One region of the Celeribacter indicus genome, then DNA from elsewhere that is predicted to be linked to it. Evidence: riboswitches for the same ligand, from Rfam matches in the RefSeq annotation. Region 1 holds a riboswitch; each other region holds the start of a gene.

Region 1 (5,223 bases):
GCCTGACCGGCTCTGGGGCATCGGCCTGGTGGCCACGCTGATCGCAGGTCTTTCCTATGGTGTTTTCGCGCTTCTCGCCACCCGGACCATCGGTGCCACGCGTGCGGTGACGCTGAACACCGCCATGCCCCAGGAGTCCAAAGCCGCTGGGCGCCCCGCCAAGCGGATTGTCCTGACGCTGGGCACCATCGCGCTCCCCTTCCTCGTCTGGTGGGCTTTCATCAAAGCAACAGGTGTCCCGGACCTGATCTCGAAAACACCCTGGGGCGTGGTCGACTACCTGTTTCTGGCCCCAACGGCCGAAAGCGCACAGACCCGCTTGCTGGCCGCACTGGCCGAAACCTTGCCGATCACGTTTGCGGGCATGGCCGCCGGGCTCGGGTTTGCCTTCCTGTTGGCGATCTCGTCACGGCTGTTTCCCCGCGCCATCGAGGCCTTCATGCCGGTGGCACTGGTCACGCAGACCATGCCGCTGGTGGCTCTGACGCCGCTTCTGGTGCTGATCCTCGGGCGCGGCACGTCGCTGACACTTTGGGCGACGATCTCGGTGACGTTCTTTCCTGCTTTCGTGACGCTGGCCCAGGGACTGGCGCTGGTACCACGCAGCGCACAGGATCTGCCCCGCGCCTACGGGGCGGGACGCTGGAAAGAGATGCGCATGGTGACGCTCCCCACCTCGCTGCCATATCTGTTCGCTGCGACGCGCCTGACCGTGCCACGCGCGCTGTTGGGCGTGATGATTGCAGAATGGCTGGCCACCGGGAAAGGCCTGGGCAATCTTCTGAACCAGTCCCGCGGATTTCTCGACTACGGCATGATCTGGGCCGTGGCAGCCGTCTCGGTTCTGCTGTCTGTGCTCTTTTACCTGGCGGTGGTCCTCGTTGAGCGACGAGTTCTTCAGCGGCTTGGTATGGCAACGGCGGAGTAAGGCGATGAGCGATCCGGAAAGCGGAAGTGGCAATCGTGTGGACGACTTGGTCGAGGCCCTTGCCGTCAGGGCCTAAAGCGTTTCGGCTTGAATTTGAATCGGCGGGGGTTTCCTTGAGGTGGCTGATGTGATTCATCCTGTTTGGGAGGATGGATCATGTCAGCACCTTTGCCGAATGCGCTTCGGGCGCGGTTTCAGGAGTATATTGAGGAAGGGTTAAGCGGGCGGGCGGCGGCGTTGCGCCTGAAAGTGTCTGCGGCGACAGGCGCGCGGTGGGCGCGTCAGGTTCGGACCAAGGGCCATGCGGAGCCCGCACCGCAAGGCCCGCCACGTGGTCGGGGAAAGCTGGCAGCGCATCAGGCTTTCCTGAAGGAACTGGTCGCGCAAGACCCCGACATCACGCTCTTTGAGTTGCGCGACGCGCTGGCGGCCGCGGCAGGCGTGCGGGTGCATCATTCTTCCATCGCCAACCTGCTGTCCCGGCTCGGTTTCACATACAAAAAAAGTCGCTGGTCGCCACCGAGCGCGGTCGCGCCAAGGTAAGACAGCAGCGGACTGAGTGGTTCAAGCATCGGCTGCCTGCCATTGCGGCCTTTCCCGAACGCGTTGTCTTTATTGATGAAACGGCAGTGAAGACCAACCTGACCCGTCTGCGTGGCCGGGCCAAGCGGGGTCATCGCCTGACCATGGATGCACCGTTTGGCAGTTGGGGAACCCAAACGCTGATCGCCGGGCTGGCCTCGGATGCTTTGATCGCACCATGGGTCATCAAGGGTGCCATGGATGGCCCCGCCTTTGCCGTCTACATCCGAGAAGTGCTTGTCCCGGAGATCGCCCCCGGCACCGTTGTCATCCTGGACAATCTGGCGACCCATCGGAACAAGGAGGCGGCTCAGGCCTTGCACGACCACGGCTGCTGGTTTCTGTACCTCCCGCCTTACTCGCCGGATCTCAATCCCATCGAGCAAGCATTCTCCAAACTGAAAGCTCACCTTCGAAAGATCGGCGCCAGAACCTTCACCGAAGTCTTCGACGCCATCGGCGCAATCTGCGAGCTCTACGACCCAACAGAGTGCTGGAACTACTTCAAGGCTGCTGGATATGTCTCGGGTTAAAGCCGAAACGCTTTATCGGCTTTTGCCCCGATCCTCCGCAATGAGGCGGCAGCGCTGGAGTAGGTGAACACCGGCTGGTTCCGCGACCTGCGCCCCTATCGTCTCTGAATGCGAAGGCAGGCATTCTGAACACCATTGTCTAACTCTGCCCTCCATAACTTTTTGCGCGCTTGCTTTGGAAAAGGCGGTTGGTTACTTGTCCGTTGTCGGTTTCCGCAAGGAATCAAAAGGGAATCCGCCGCCGGCCCGCCGGCGAACCGGAACTGCCCCCGCAACTGTAGGCGGCGAGCGCGCAGCGATAATGCCACTGTGGCCATGGGCCATGGGAAGGCTGCTGTCAGCAATGACCCGCCAGTCAGGAGACCTGCCGACACTGTCAGCAACGCGGCCCGGACGGGGTGTCCGGGGAGGTGTCGAATGAAGTCTTCCCAAAGACGTCCCGTCGCGGCCGTCACAGCCAGAACGGACCCACCCGCCGCCATTCCGGCGATGGCCGTCGGCCTGCGGGTCGGCATTCCCTCCCTGTCTCCGGTCGCATCACATACCGGAGACGATTCATGTTCATCAGACCCCTGACCGCGGCGGCCCTGGGCGCCGCATGGCTTGCGCTGCCAGCGCAGGCCGAAACTCAATACCCGCTGACGCTCGCCAATTGCGGTGTCGAGGTGACGTTCGACGCGGCACCGGAAAGCGTGGTGACGGTCGGGCAAGCCGCGACCGAGATCCTCTATTCGCTGGGCCTTGGCGACAAGGTGGTCGGAACCTCCGTCTGGTTTACCGAGGTGCTGCCCGAATTCGCCGAGTTGAACGCCGGGGTCGCACGGCTCGCCGACAACGATCCGAGCTTCGAAAGCGTCGTGGCCAAGCGTCCCGGTCTGGTCGCGGTGCAATACGAATGGCATGTGGGCGCGCAGGGGATCGTCGCCACGCGCGAGCAGTTCGCCGACCTCGGCATCCCGACCTATACGCTGCCTGCCGATTGCGTCGGCAAGGACAACACCGCGGGCTCGGACGGCACCCGGCTGGAGCTGTATTCCATGGACAGCCTCTATCAGGGCATCAGCGACCTGGCGCAGATCTTCGACGTGGCCGGGCGCGGCGAGGCGCTGGTCGCCGATCTGAAGGCGCGCGAGGCGGCGGCGATCGAGAAGGCGCAGGGCCTCGGCCTGAAGGAGGCATCGGCGGTGTTCTGGTTTTCCTCGGCAGAGATGGACATCGACCCCTATGTCGCCGGCCAGGGCGGCGCGCCGGCCTACATGATGCAGGCGCTCGGGCTCAGGAACGTGGTCGACAGTAACGAGGAATGGCCCACCGTAAGCTGGGAGACCATCGCCCGCGCCGATCCCACCGTGATCGTCGTCGCCCGCATGGACCGCCGCCGGTTCGAGGCCGACGATGTGGAGCGGAAGCTGGAATTCCTGCGCTCCGATCCCGTCGCAAGCCAGATGGAGGCGGTGAAGAACGACCGGATCGTCATCCTGGACGCGCATGGCATGGATCCGTCGATCCGCAATATCGGCGCGCTGGAAACACTCTCCGACGCGCTGGCGGAGTTCGACCTGCAATGACGGATACCGCCGCCCCCGCCGCAGTGCTGCGGCCCGTCGCGCTCTGGGCAGCGGCGGGGGCGGCCGCGCTTGCGCTTTCGATCCTCGCCGGTGTGATCATCGGCGAGACCCCCCTGCCCGTCGCCACCATCGCGGCAGTCTTTGCCAACAACCTGTGGGGCGCGGGCCATGCGGTCGATCCCATCGACGCCGGCATCGTCTGGAGCTACCGCCTGCCGCGCACGCTGGTCGCCGCGGCCTGCGGCGCGGGGCTTGCGCTGTCCGGCGTGGTGTTGCAGTCGCTGGTGCGCAACGCGCTGGCCGATCCCTACCTTCTGGGCGTTTCCGCCGGGGCCGGAACCGGGGCGGTGGCGGTCACGATCCTCGGCGTCGGCGGCGGCCTTGTCGGCATATCGGCCGGCGCCTTTGGCGGGGCTGCGCTGGCCTTCCTGCTGGTCGCAGCGCTGGCGCGGGCGGCGGGGGGCGGTTCGGCGCATCTGGTGCTGGCGGGGATCGCAGGTTCGCAACTGTTCAACGCGCTGACATCGTTCTTCATCGCCAAATCCGCCAATGCGGAACAGGCACGCGGCATCATGTTCTGGCTGCTGGGCAACCTGTCGGGCGTGCGCTGGCCGGATGTCACGCTGGCCGCGCCGGCGGTGGCGCTGGGGTTCCTCGCCTGTCTGTGGTTCGCCCGCGCAATGGACGCCTTTTCCTTCGGCACGTCCTCGGCCGCCGCGCTGGGTATTCCGGTGCGTCAGGTGCAGGTCGTGCTGATCGGGGCGACCACGCTCATGACCGCCACGATGGTCAGCCTCGTGGGCTCCATCGGCTTCGTCGGCCTGGTGATCCCCCATGCCATGCGCTTCGTCGTCGGTCCGCGACACGGGCGGCTCATTCCGGCCGCTGCGCTGGCGGGGGCGATGTTCCTGATCGCGGCCGACGTCACCTCGCGCATTCTCATTCCGGGACAGGTGGTGCCCATCGGCGTCGTCACCGCGCTGGTCGGCGCGCCGGGCTTTGCGCTGATCCTCGTGCGCAACCGGAGGCGGCCGTGAAGCTGCGGGCAACCGATCTGGGCTGGCGCGCCGGAGGGCGCAGCATCGTCGATGGCGTCAGCATCGACGTCGAACCCGGCGAGACCTTCGGCCTTGTCGGCCCGAACGGATCGGGCAAGTCCACGCTGCTGCGCCTGCTGGCCGGTCTTGCGCCGCGCCCGGCGGGGGCGGTGCATCTCGACGGCCGGCCGCTTTCCGCGCTGACAAGGCGCGAGGTGGCGCAGCGGATCGCACTGGTCGAACAGATGGCCGACACCTCCGAGGCGCTCAGCGTGCGCGACGCGGTGGAGTTGGGGCGCACGCCCTGGCTCTCGGCGCTGGCACCCTTCGGCCCCGCCGACACGCGGATCGTGGAGGAGGCGCTGGCCGCCGTCGACATGGCGCATATGGCGCGCGACGCCTGGTCGACCCTCTCGGGCGGAGAGCGCCAGCGCGTCCACATCGCCCGCGCGCTGGCGCAGCGTCCTCGCCTTCTGATGCTGGACGAGCCGACCAACCATCTCGACATCCACCACCAGCTTACGCTGTTGCGGCTGGTCAGCGACCTGCCGGTCACGGTGATCATGGCGCTGCAC
Region 2 (5,223 bases), 520 kb from region 1:
ATCAGCCGCACGAGGATTCCCTTTGCCCCCTCGAGGGTCTGCTCGGCATGGACATCGACCGAAAGCGGGTGACGCAAGGCCGCCAGGTTGGCGAGGCGCAGCGACGGCAGCGGAGCGCCCGTGTCGCGTGCCCGGTGCCAGCCAGCCGCGAAAGCCCCCAGATCGCTGTCGGAGAAGGACAGCGCAATCAGATCGGCGGGGCTCTGCCCCAGATCCTGCGGCAGGTCCGTCTCCTCGAGACCGTGGCTTTCGCGGAAAACGATGTGCATCGTCGCTCAGGCTCCCAGCACCGCGCGGATCGCCGCCTCGTCCACATTGTCGTGCTCGGCGATCACGACCAGTTCCGAACGCCGCGGCTCTCCGCCCCAGGGCCGGTCGTATTGCGCCCGCACCCGCGCCCCCACAGCCTGAACGAGCATCCGCATCGGTTTGCCCGCGACCGCGACATACCCTTTCACCCTCAGAACGTTCTGCTCGCGCGCGAGCCGGCCGATCGCGTCCTGCAAGACCTGCGGATCCGCGATTTCGCCCATGCCCACCACCACCGTGTCGAAGTCGTCATGCTCGTGATCCTCCGCGCCATCGTGGTGGCTGGGCCGGGCGTCGATGTCGTCCTCGGCGGCCGCGCCGAGCCCCAGAACCACGCGCGGATCCACCGCACCCTCGGTCACCGTCAGGATCGGGACCGGGCGGGGGGCCTCCGCCTCGACCACCGCACGGGCCTTCGTCACGCCGTCCTCGCCCGCCAGGTCTGCCTTGGTCAGCAGCACGATATCGGCGCAGGAGATCTGGTCCTCGAAGACTTCCGACAGCGGTGTTTCGTGATCCACACTCTCGTCCGCCTCGCGCTGGGCCTGAACCGCGGCCGGGTCCGGTGCGAAGAGCCCCGCCGCCACCGCCTCGGCATCGGCGAGCGCGATTACACCGTCCACGGTCACGCGCGAGCGGATCGGCGGCCAGTCGAACGCCTTCAGCAGCGGTTTGGGCAGCGCGAGCCCCGAGGTCTCGATGAGAATGTGATCGGGGCGCTGCGGCAGGGCCAGCAGGGCCTCGATCGTGGGGATGAATTCGTCCGCGACCGTGCAGCAGATGCAGCCATTGGCCAGCTCGACGATGCTCTCGGCCGGGCAATTCTCGTCGGCGCAGGATTTCAGGATATCGCCGTCCACCCCGGCGGTGCCGAATTCGTTGACCAGCACCGCGAGGCGCCGGCCTTCGGGATTGGCCATGAGATGACGCACCAGCGTGGTCTTGCCAGAGCCGAGAAAGCCGGTGATGACTGTGACGGGGATTTTATTCAGATCGGACATCTGCAACTCCTTTGGGGTCAGTCCTGCGGCGGAAGCCGGGCGATGGATTGCTTGCGGAAGATCTCCGGGCGCTCGCGCCAGGGAACGCGCCCGTCCTCGCTCGCGGCATAGCGCGCCGCGCCCTCGAGGATCGCCTCGACATGGCGGTCGGGATCGAGGTCGCCATAGATGTAGCTCCAGCGCTTCGGCCCGCCGGAAAGCGCGATGGTGCAGCCGCGCGTGCAGGCCGACAGGCAGGCGACGGGGCGGATCGTGACAGTGTCGGGCAGGCACGCCGCCTCGAGCCGCCCCAGCAGGCGCGCTCCGGGACGCGGCTCCTCCGTCTCGGGCGGACCGCCCGCGACGCGCCGGCAGGTTTGGCAGATCATCAGGGTCACCCCGCCCATCTCGCAGTCCTCCAAAGGGACGATGCGGGAGCGGAAGGCAGGAGAGGCGGTGGACAAGCCATCTCTAGCCGGCCGCGACACACCCCGTTCGCCCGAAACAAATCTGTGCTGGCAGGTCTCCCGGCTTGCGGATCCCGGAGCATTGCGCTCCTGCGGTCCACCCGCCTTCCCGGCACATTGGCCAGTGGCTTCGGGCGGACCTCTCCGGTCACGGTCGCGGGGGCGGCTGCGCTTTGACCTTTGCGGTCTGTCGCATTCCCTCTTCGCCTGTCACAGACAGGAACCAGCTGGCCCTCACCTGAGGCAAAGCCGGTGTGGTTGTCAAGGACGGGATGGCAGGGATGCGTCCATCTGCGCCGGCCAGCACCGCTCTTCGCCATCGGGAGAGGAGGCTGAGTGAGAGGGACTGCTGCGGTGGCGCAGGACGCTCCGGGAGAACAAGGCTAAGCGCCGGATCCGTCCGGCTATGCCGGAGCATCTTGCAGGGCGGCGAATGTGCGACGGATCCTGTCGATCAGATCCGTCTGCGGCGCGGAAAAGACGGTCTTCCTGTCGTAGATCAGGAACAGGGGCATGGTGAGCTCGATCCCAGGCGTGCGCACGATGCGGAGGCCTTCCCTTTCGAGATCGGCGGGCAGCGCGCTCTGGAAGACGAAACCCGGCCCGATATCGGCGCGAATGGCAGCCAGGATCGGCTCCGGATGTCCGAATTCCAGCACGCTGTTGGTCCTCACCACCCCTGCCGTGCGCAGCGCCTCGTCGATCAGCTCGCGCGCGATCTGTCCCTTCATCGGCGTCACGAACGGCAGGGAGGCGAGTTCGGACAGGGTGGCGACGTCGCCCACCAGCGTACTGTCGAGAGCCGCGACGAGGAATAGCGGCTCCTTCCAGAGCAGCTCGGTCTCGAGCCGCGACGTGTCCTGCGTCGGGTCGATCAGCGTCACGCCGAAATCGCAATCTCCGGACAGCACCGCCTGCGTCGCGAGGTGGGGGCTGGACATCGACATGCAGACCTTGGCAGCCGGATATTCCTTGTGAAACCGGATAATGATATCGGGAAGTTTATAAGTTCCGACAACCATGGCCGCCGCGATCTTGGTCTGGCCCAGCACGCCCTTCTTGATGTCGGCGAGATCGAGAAGCATTTCGGAGCTGCGTTGCATGACCTCCGTCGCCCAGGAATAGACCCGTTCACCCGCCTGCGTCAGTTCGATATTGCGCCCCGTCTTGCGGACCAACTGCGTTCCGAGGCTGTCCTCGAGGCTGCGCAGATGCGAGGTGACGGCGGGCTGCGCGATGTTGAGCCGCTCGGCGGTTCGGGTCACGCTCGAATACCTTGCGATCATGCAGAACACGTTGAGCTTGTGCAGCGTCAGATTGCGCGAATGCAGGAATTCGCTGGTCAGGGCGGTGAGCGGCGCCTGGGGCGGGGATTTCGTCATATCGGCTCGGACTTCGGTTTCGGGCGGCTGCCGGCGGCGGGGGCGGGCGGGATCGTGCCCGCAGACCGCCCTCCCGCCGCAGGGTTGCGCGATACAGCATAGCCGAAAAGCGCGATTTCCAAAGCCTTTCCTCGCGAGGCCGGAGCCGGGCGGCAATCTCCATTCATAAGTTTTAAGTTATGAATTTTTTGCAGGTTGATATTGGACAAACCCGCCTCCGATTTCGAAAAATAACGGAAACAAGGCATGCAGGACGCCCGAGCGTTCCTGCGCAAACGGGAGGACATCGCGCCATCGTCCATGAGGGGGTGGCACATCGGCGGCACCGGAGGAGACGACCCGTCCCGCCGCCGCGATACAGCCATTGTTTCTGGGGCGCAGGCTCTCGAACTCCGCACGGAAGATGCAGGGGAGAGCAGGCGCGGGGCCATGGGAGGAGGCCGCCATGAACGCATCGCACAAGACGAGAGTCTCATTGACACAGGAGCAGATGGTGCTCGCCATTTCCGGCGTGCTGTTTGTCGCCTTCTCACTGTTTCTCGACAATTTCTTTCAGATCTCGAACCTTCTGTCGCTGTTGCAGAACGTGTCGATCCTCGGAGTCCTGGCGGTCGGGATGGCTGTGGTGGTGATCGGCCGCGGCATCGACCTGACGATGGTCGCGGTGATGGTGTTCTCGACCGGCTGGGCCTTCGTGCTCGTGTCCCGCGGGATGCCGATCGAGCTGGCACTTCTGCTGGGCATGCTGCTCGCACTCGGGATCGGCATCGTGAACGGGATCCTCGTCGCCTATGTCGAGATCCCGGACATCTTCGCCACGCTCGCGATGGCCACCGTCATCGCCGGGTTGGGGCGGTTCGCGCTCGTGCCCAGCGACAACATCTTCATCGGCGGCGACCTGGGCTGGCTGTCCGCACTCGGCACCGGCACGCTTGCGGCGATCCCGATGCCCGTCGTGCTGTTCCTCGTCATCGCCTGTGTCGCCTTCGTGGGCCTGCGCCTGACGCGCTACGGAGCCTTCATCTACGCCATCGGCGACAACCCCCTCGCCTCGCGCAACAGCGGCATTCCGATCCGGCCGATCCGCGTCCTGATGTACGGCATCTCCGCCTTCGTCGCCTTCTGCGCCGGGCTGATCATGGCGATGACGGTGTCCTCCGTGAACACCAAGCTCGCCAATTCGACGATGATCTACGACATCATCCTCGTGGTGGTGATCGGCGGCATCGGGCTTGCCGGGGGCAAGGGCAGCATCCGCAACGTCATCGCCGGCACGCTGCTCATCGGATTGCTGCTCAACGGCATGACGATCATGAACATCAGCTATTCGGCGCAGAACATCATCAAGAGCCTCATCCTGCTCTTGGCGATCATCGTCGACTCGGTGGTCAACCCGCGGGACGAACAGACGTCCCAGCAGGGCGATATATGAACAAGAATATTGAGAACAAACGCATATGAACATGTCTCAGGGGAGGAGAAACATGACACTGACAAGGTTGAGAAAGGCCCTCGGCATCGCAGCGCTCGCGGGTGCTGCCCTCGGAACCGCCGCGCCGGCATCGGCGGAACGTCCCGATGACGGTCTGGTCTTCACGTATCAGGAGGCCCTCGCGGGCAAGAAGGTCGCCTTTGTCCCGATCACCATGGGATTCGATCTTACCCAGGGCTGGATGGCCGCGGTGCAACGCGACGCGGACCGGCTCGGATACGAGCTGACGATCCGCGACCCCAACTGGAACGTCGACGCCGGCGCACAGGCGATCGAGCAGCTCATCAACGAAAAGCCCGACCTGCTGATCGTCCACAACAACGACATGCAGGCCTATACCAAGCTCATCCGCAGGGCGATGAGCGCGGGCATCAACGTGATCCAGATGAACCTGAAGACGCCGGTCAATTCCGACGCATTCGTGGGCGGCGACTGGTACGACGTCGGGGTCAAGACGGCGCAGGAGGCTGCACGCTTCTGCGGCGAAGGGACCTCGGGCAAGATTGCCGTGGTGCAGGGGCCGGTGACCGCTCCGCCGAACCAGCTCGGTGTCGCCGGGGTCGAGGACGCCCTGGCCGAATACCCGGAGATCC
Region 3 (5,223 bases), 1.4 Mb from region 1:
ATCGCCACCCGTTGCCGTTGACCACCCGAAAGTGCGCCCGGTTTGCGATCGAGCAGCGCCTCCAGCCCCAGGAGCCTGGCGGCGTCGGTGATGCGCCGGTCGGTATCCGCGCGGCTGTAGCCCAGCATCCTCAAGCCGAAACCCATGTTCCGCCGCACGGACATATGCGGATAGAGCGCGTAGTTCTGGAAGACCATCGCGATGTTGCGCGATTTGGGTTGCAGTCCGTTCACCCGGCGACCGTTGATGACGATGTCACCATGCGAGACAGTCTCGAGCCCCGCGATCATGCGCAGGAGGGTCGACTTGCCACAGCCCGAGGGTCCGACCAGGACGGTGAATTCTCCGTCCATGATTTCCAGGTTGATGTCGGACAGAACTCTCTGATCGCCGAAGGTCTTTGCGACATTGCGAAACGCGAGGTTGGCCATGAATTCAGCTCAGAGTACGCGGCGGGAGTCGTCCCAGCCGAGTTTGTCATACCACTGGGTCCGCCATTCCTTGTCGCGGTCCAACTCACGTCGCGCCCACTTGGCGACGATCTCGAAATGCGTTTGCGGGACGACCAGCACGCCGTCGCCGTTGGCGACGATCAAGTCGCCGGGATTGACCAGCGTGCCATCGAGGTTGACCGGCACCTGCGTCGCGGCCAGTTCCGAATAGCCCTGTACCATCGTCTGCGCGCGGTGGGCGCTGAAGATCGGGATCCGGTGGCGGATGCATTCGTCGATGTCGCGCACCCCGCCGGTGGTGACGATGCCGCGCGCGCCCATCGCGTGCCACTCGAGCGAATTGGCCGAGCCGATCTCGCCGCTGCCAGTGCCGGCAGACTCGAAGACGATGAACTCGCCCGGCTTGACGTTCGGGGTGATTTCGCTGCGATCCTGGTAGCGATCTAGATAGTATTGCAGTGACCAGTCGCTGTATTCCTCGGGCGTCATCGTGGGGATGCGCACCTGCGTCGGGCGGCAAAGGACGGTGCGTGCGATGCCCATCGCTTCGGCGCCCTGGAATACCGGGCCGATGGCGCGGTTGACGCTGCCCACGTTGTGGAGACCGGCCCAGTCCATCCCGTCACGGATGTCGGCCAGGCGCAGGCCCTCGAAGAGGGCGAGCACGTCCTCGTTTGTCATTGTGTAAGCTCCTTGCTCAGGTTGGGGAGGATGGCCGCTTGATCTGACTGAGCACGGCGCGCCGGTTGAAATCGGCGCCGATCTGGAAATGCTCGGCCAGCAGCCTGTCCGCAGCGGCGGGGTCGCGCCGCACGATCGCATCGAGAAGCGATGCGTGATGATCGATGAGGTAGCTCCGGATGCCCGTAACCTGGAGAATGCGCTGCCGCCGCACGAAGTGCAGGTCGGTCAGGAAACGCGACAGTGCGCCGTAGATCGTCGACAGAGCAGGTGAGCGTGCAGCGGTGACGATGGCCGTGTGAAAGGCAAAATCGGCATCGGCTCCCTGTTGTGCGTCCTCTATGGTGTCGTGGATGCGGTCGAGGATGCGGGACATGTTGTCGTAATCCGACTGGGTGGCCCGCGCGCAGGCCAGCCGGATGGCGTGGTGCTCTATGGCGATGCGGGCCTCCAGGATGTCATCGAACTGTTCTCCGTGCTGCACCAGGACGAACGAGAAGAAGTCGCTCAGCGATGAGGCGTCGGGCGTGGTGACATAGGTGCCAGCCCCGTGCCGGACCTCCACCGCGCCGATCATTGCCAGAGCGCGCAGGGCTTCGCGCAGCACCGGACGGCTGACGTTCAGGAGCGCAGAGAGATCGCGCTCGGGCAGCAGCTTGTCTCCGGTCTTGATTTTGCCCGTCAGCAGTTGGTCGCGCAGGAAGGCAAGCACGCGGGTGTAGTCCCCGCGGGCAGTCTCTTTGTGGTTGATGATGTTAAGGTCGCTATCGGCAGGCACCGCACGCTCTCCAAATTGGTAATACCAATGGAAAATAACTTTTTTATACTGGCAAACATAAGATCAAATATTAGCGGGGAAGTTAGCGGTGAGGGCAGCTTCTGATTATAATGCAGGCTAGTTTTTGGAGTTTTGCCTAGAAGAGAGTCGCAATAGGGAGCTCATTCGAGCCGAATCCATGAGTGCAAGCGGTGGGCGAGGCTGTCGAACGCCATCGTCCCGACGGGATGGGAAGGCGCAGCAAAGCTTCGACCCGCAAGGCAGGAGACCTGCCGGAATGTTCGCCCTGTCCGGATGCAAGGCGCACCAGAGACATCGGAATTCTTGAAACGGGCCGTGACCGCCGCGCTGGAAACCCTCTGGAACAGGGCATTTCAGAAGGCTTGGAAAACGCATCGCCTGCACAGGGAGGTGGCTGTTGATCTTGATGATCAGCAGATCCTTGGGTCTTGTCTCCGGCAAAACGCCATCCTATGGTCATCTCGTTCTCAGGGCGAGGTGCAAGTCCTCACCGGCGGTAAACGGACCTGGTCCGAAGCCCGCGAGCGCCTTCCATGGAAGGGACCAGCAGATCAGGTGCAACTCCTGAGCCGACGGTTATAGTCCGGATGAAAGAGACTACGTTCAGTCCGCATTTCGCGAGCGGATGGCGTAAGTGACGCCTTGGGTGACGTGTTGTTATCAAAGGAGATCACAATGACACACACCCGCTATGCTTTTATCAAAGCAAACTGGCATTCCGAAATTGTCGACCGCGCACTGGATGGCTTCTGTGAAGTCATCCCTGCCGATCAAGTGGATGTCTTCGATGTTCCGGGCGCCTTCGAGATGCCACTACTTGCGCGCGATGTCGCCCGCAGCGGGCGTTATGCCGCTGTTGCTGCGGCGGCCTTCGTGGTGGACGGCGGCATCTATCGTCACGAATTTGTTGCTCAGGCGGTGGTTAACGGTTTGATGCAGGCCGGGCTTGAAACCGATGTTCCCGTGCTTTCGGTTTCCCTGACGCCGCATGTTTACCAGGAAACCGACCATCATCAGGCGATTTACCGAGAGCATTTCGTACAGAAGGGGCGGGAGGCAGCGGAAGCAGCACTTGCTGTGGCGAAATTGAGACTGACCGTCGCGGCATAACCGGGGGGAGGAATACCTGTTTGCGAGGCACGCCCCGGTTCGAATGCAAGGGTGCCCGGTCATCCGGATCAGCCGCAATCCGACGGCATTCTGTACCTCCCTCGGGAAGCTACGAACACGCTTCGGCTGTTGAATATGGAAATCCGCGCTGATTTGAACAGCGCAAACCAGCGGGGCGTAGAAGCGTCCTCCATTGCAGGAACCAACCAAATGTTCACGAGCGTTTGTTTCGATAACACCCACTGGAGACAGAAAGAAGATCCCCATGAAGATATTCCTGATCGGAGCCACCGGCGGCGTCGGCCACCGTCTTCTTCCCATGCTCGTGGAGGCAGGCCACGAGGTCGTGGGCCTGCATCGCAAGCCCGAGCAGGCTGAAGCGATCGCGCAGGCGGGAGGAACGCCGGTTCCGGGCGACATAATCGACATGACGGTCGCCGACCTGATCGAGGCCGCGCGCGGCTGCGAGGTGATCGTGTTTTCGGCCGGGGCGGCGGGCAGCGGGCTGGACCGGACCACTGCCATCGACGGTGACGGGCCGGGCAAGGCCGCCGAAGCCGCCCGCGACCTGGGCATCTCGCGTTTCTATCTCGTCTCGGCGTTTCCGGAGGCCGGGCGCCAGCGCGAACGAAATCCGCGTTTCGAGCATTACATGGCCGAGAAGAAGCGCGCCGATGTCGCTCTGGCCCGGTCGGAACTCGACTGGATCATCATTCGGCCCGGCACACTTGTTCACGAGGATGGAGACGGGCGCGTGACGCTCGGCCCGGCCATCCCCTACGGCGCCGTCGCGCGGGGCAATGTTGCCCGCGTCATCGCCGCGCTGATCGAACGGCCTGCAATCCGGCGCGAGATCCTCGAACTGACCGATGGCGACATGTCGGTCGATCAGGCGGTCGCCCGGCTGATGCGCGTCTGACCCCGCAAGCCGCAGGGGGCGAAGCGGTTGTCTCGCCCCCTGACTTGGGTCCCCGCGCGCACGCTCGTCCCTTACGCGACGAGATGCTCCTCAAAGAACGACTGGAGCTTGTCGAAGGGGATGATGTTGACCTGATCGTAGAGGTCGACATGATCGGCACCCTCGATGATCATCAATTCCTTGGGTTCGGCTGCCGCCGCGACGGCGTCTTCGCTGAAATAGCGCGAATGCGCCTCCGAGCCGGCGATCACCAGCATAGGCCGCGGCGAGATTTCGTCGATATAGGTCAGCAGTGGCATGTTCATGAAGGACAGCGGGTTGGTCACCGTCCAGCCGTCGTTGGAGTTGACCGATCGGGGATGATAGCCGCGTTCGGAATCCTTGTAATAGGCGTGATACATGCGGATGACCGGATCGTCGATGCCGTCGAGGCTGTCCGGCAGGCCGCCAGCAAGGGCCGGCTCGCTGCTTGCCGCATCTTCCCAGCGCTGACGGCTCATCTGTTCGAGGCCCGCCGCGCGCTGCTCGTCGGTCAGGCTGTCGTAATAGCCCTTCGCCATCACGCGCGACATGTCATACATGCTGGTGGTGGCGACCGCCTTGACCCGCTTGTCGGCCGCCACGGCGTTCAGCGCCATGCCGCCGAAGCCGCAGATGCCAATGATGCCGATCCGCTCGCGGTCCACGCCCTCATGCAGGCCGAGGAAATCGACCGCGGCCATGAAATCCTCGGTGTTGATGTCCGGCGATGCAACCGAGCGCGGCTGTCCGCCGCTTTCCCCGACATAGGACGGATCGAAGGCGAGCGTAACGAAGCCGCGCTCCGCCATGGTCTGGGCATAGAGGCCCGCGGCCTGTTCCTTGACCGCGCCGAACGGACCGGCCACGGCCAACGCGGGCATGGCGTCGGATGGCCGCTCGGCGGGGGTATAGAGATCACCAACCAGGGTGATGCCGTAGCGATTGGTGAACTCGACCTTGCTGTGCTCCACCGCGTCGCTTTGCGGAAAGGTCTTGTCCCAATCGGAGGACTGAGCGCGCAGCGGTCTGCCGAAGGCAGAGGCTGCGCCAAATGCGGCGGCGGTGATGCCGACCGTCTTCAGAAGATTGCGGCGGCTTGGATCGACTGCCGCGTTTGCGGGGATTGGCTGTGTGGTGTCGGCCATTTCGATACCTCGTCTTGAATGCGAATGAGGTAAAGATGGGAGCGCAAGACCATGCGGATTAGAGGGTCAGTTCGGCACGTAGTCATGAAGAGATTT

The links. A riboswitch is a leader RNA that binds a small molecule or an ion and turns the genes downstream of it on or off. The one in region 1 is predicted to bind cobalamin.
Region 2: another riboswitch for cobalamin. It lies ahead of P73_RS02535 (DUF1636 family protein); the one in region 1 lies ahead of P73_RS05265 (ABC transporter substrate-binding protein).
Region 3: another riboswitch for cobalamin. It lies ahead of P73_RS20270 (6,7-dimethyl-8-ribityllumazine synthase); the one in region 1 lies ahead of P73_RS05265 (ABC transporter substrate-binding protein).

Annotation. Positions count from the first base shown of each region.
Region 1 covers NZ_CP004393.1:1,026,754-1,031,976, reverse strand. Annotated here, with positions in the region: gene P73_RS05280 (ABC transporter permease) at 1-928, shown strand, start outside; one part of gene P73_RS24805 (IS630 family transposase) at 1,085-1,426, shown strand; one part of gene P73_RS24805 (IS630 family transposase) at 1,429-2,043, shown strand; cobalamin riboswitch at 2,234-2,429, shown strand; gene P73_RS05265 (ABC transporter substrate-binding protein) at 2,601-3,611, shown strand; gene P73_RS05260 (FecCD family ABC transporter permease) at 3,608-4,648, shown strand; gene P73_RS05255 (ABC transporter ATP-binding protein) at 4,645-5,223, shown strand, end outside.
Region 2 covers NZ_CP004393.1:503,829-509,051, forward strand. Annotated here, with positions in the region: gene cobN (cobaltochelatase subunit CobN) at 1-269, opposite strand, end outside; gene cobW (cobalamin biosynthesis protein CobW) at 276-1,310, opposite strand; gene P73_RS02535 (DUF1636 family protein) at 1,328-1,696, opposite strand; cobalamin riboswitch at 1,790-1,999, opposite strand; gene P73_RS02540 (LysR family transcriptional regulator) at 2,161-3,138, opposite strand; gene P73_RS25450 (hypothetical protein) at 3,135-3,347, opposite strand; gene P73_RS02545 (ABC transporter permease) at 3,584-4,570, shown strand; gene P73_RS02550 (sugar ABC transporter substrate-binding protein) at 4,623-5,223, shown strand, end outside.
Region 3 covers NZ_CP004393.1:4,130,200-4,135,422, reverse strand. Annotated here, with positions in the region: gene P73_RS20285 (ABC transporter ATP-binding protein) at 1-431, opposite strand, end outside; gene P73_RS20280 (RraA family protein) at 441-1,133, opposite strand; gene P73_RS20275 (FadR/GntR family transcriptional regulator) at 1,150-1,911, opposite strand; cobalamin riboswitch at 2,009-2,202, shown strand; FMN riboswitch at 2,392-2,534, shown strand; gene P73_RS20270 (6,7-dimethyl-8-ribityllumazine synthase) at 2,608-3,042, shown strand; gene P73_RS20265 (NAD(P)H-binding protein) at 3,308-3,961, shown strand; gene P73_RS20260 (alpha/beta hydrolase) at 4,033-5,127, opposite strand.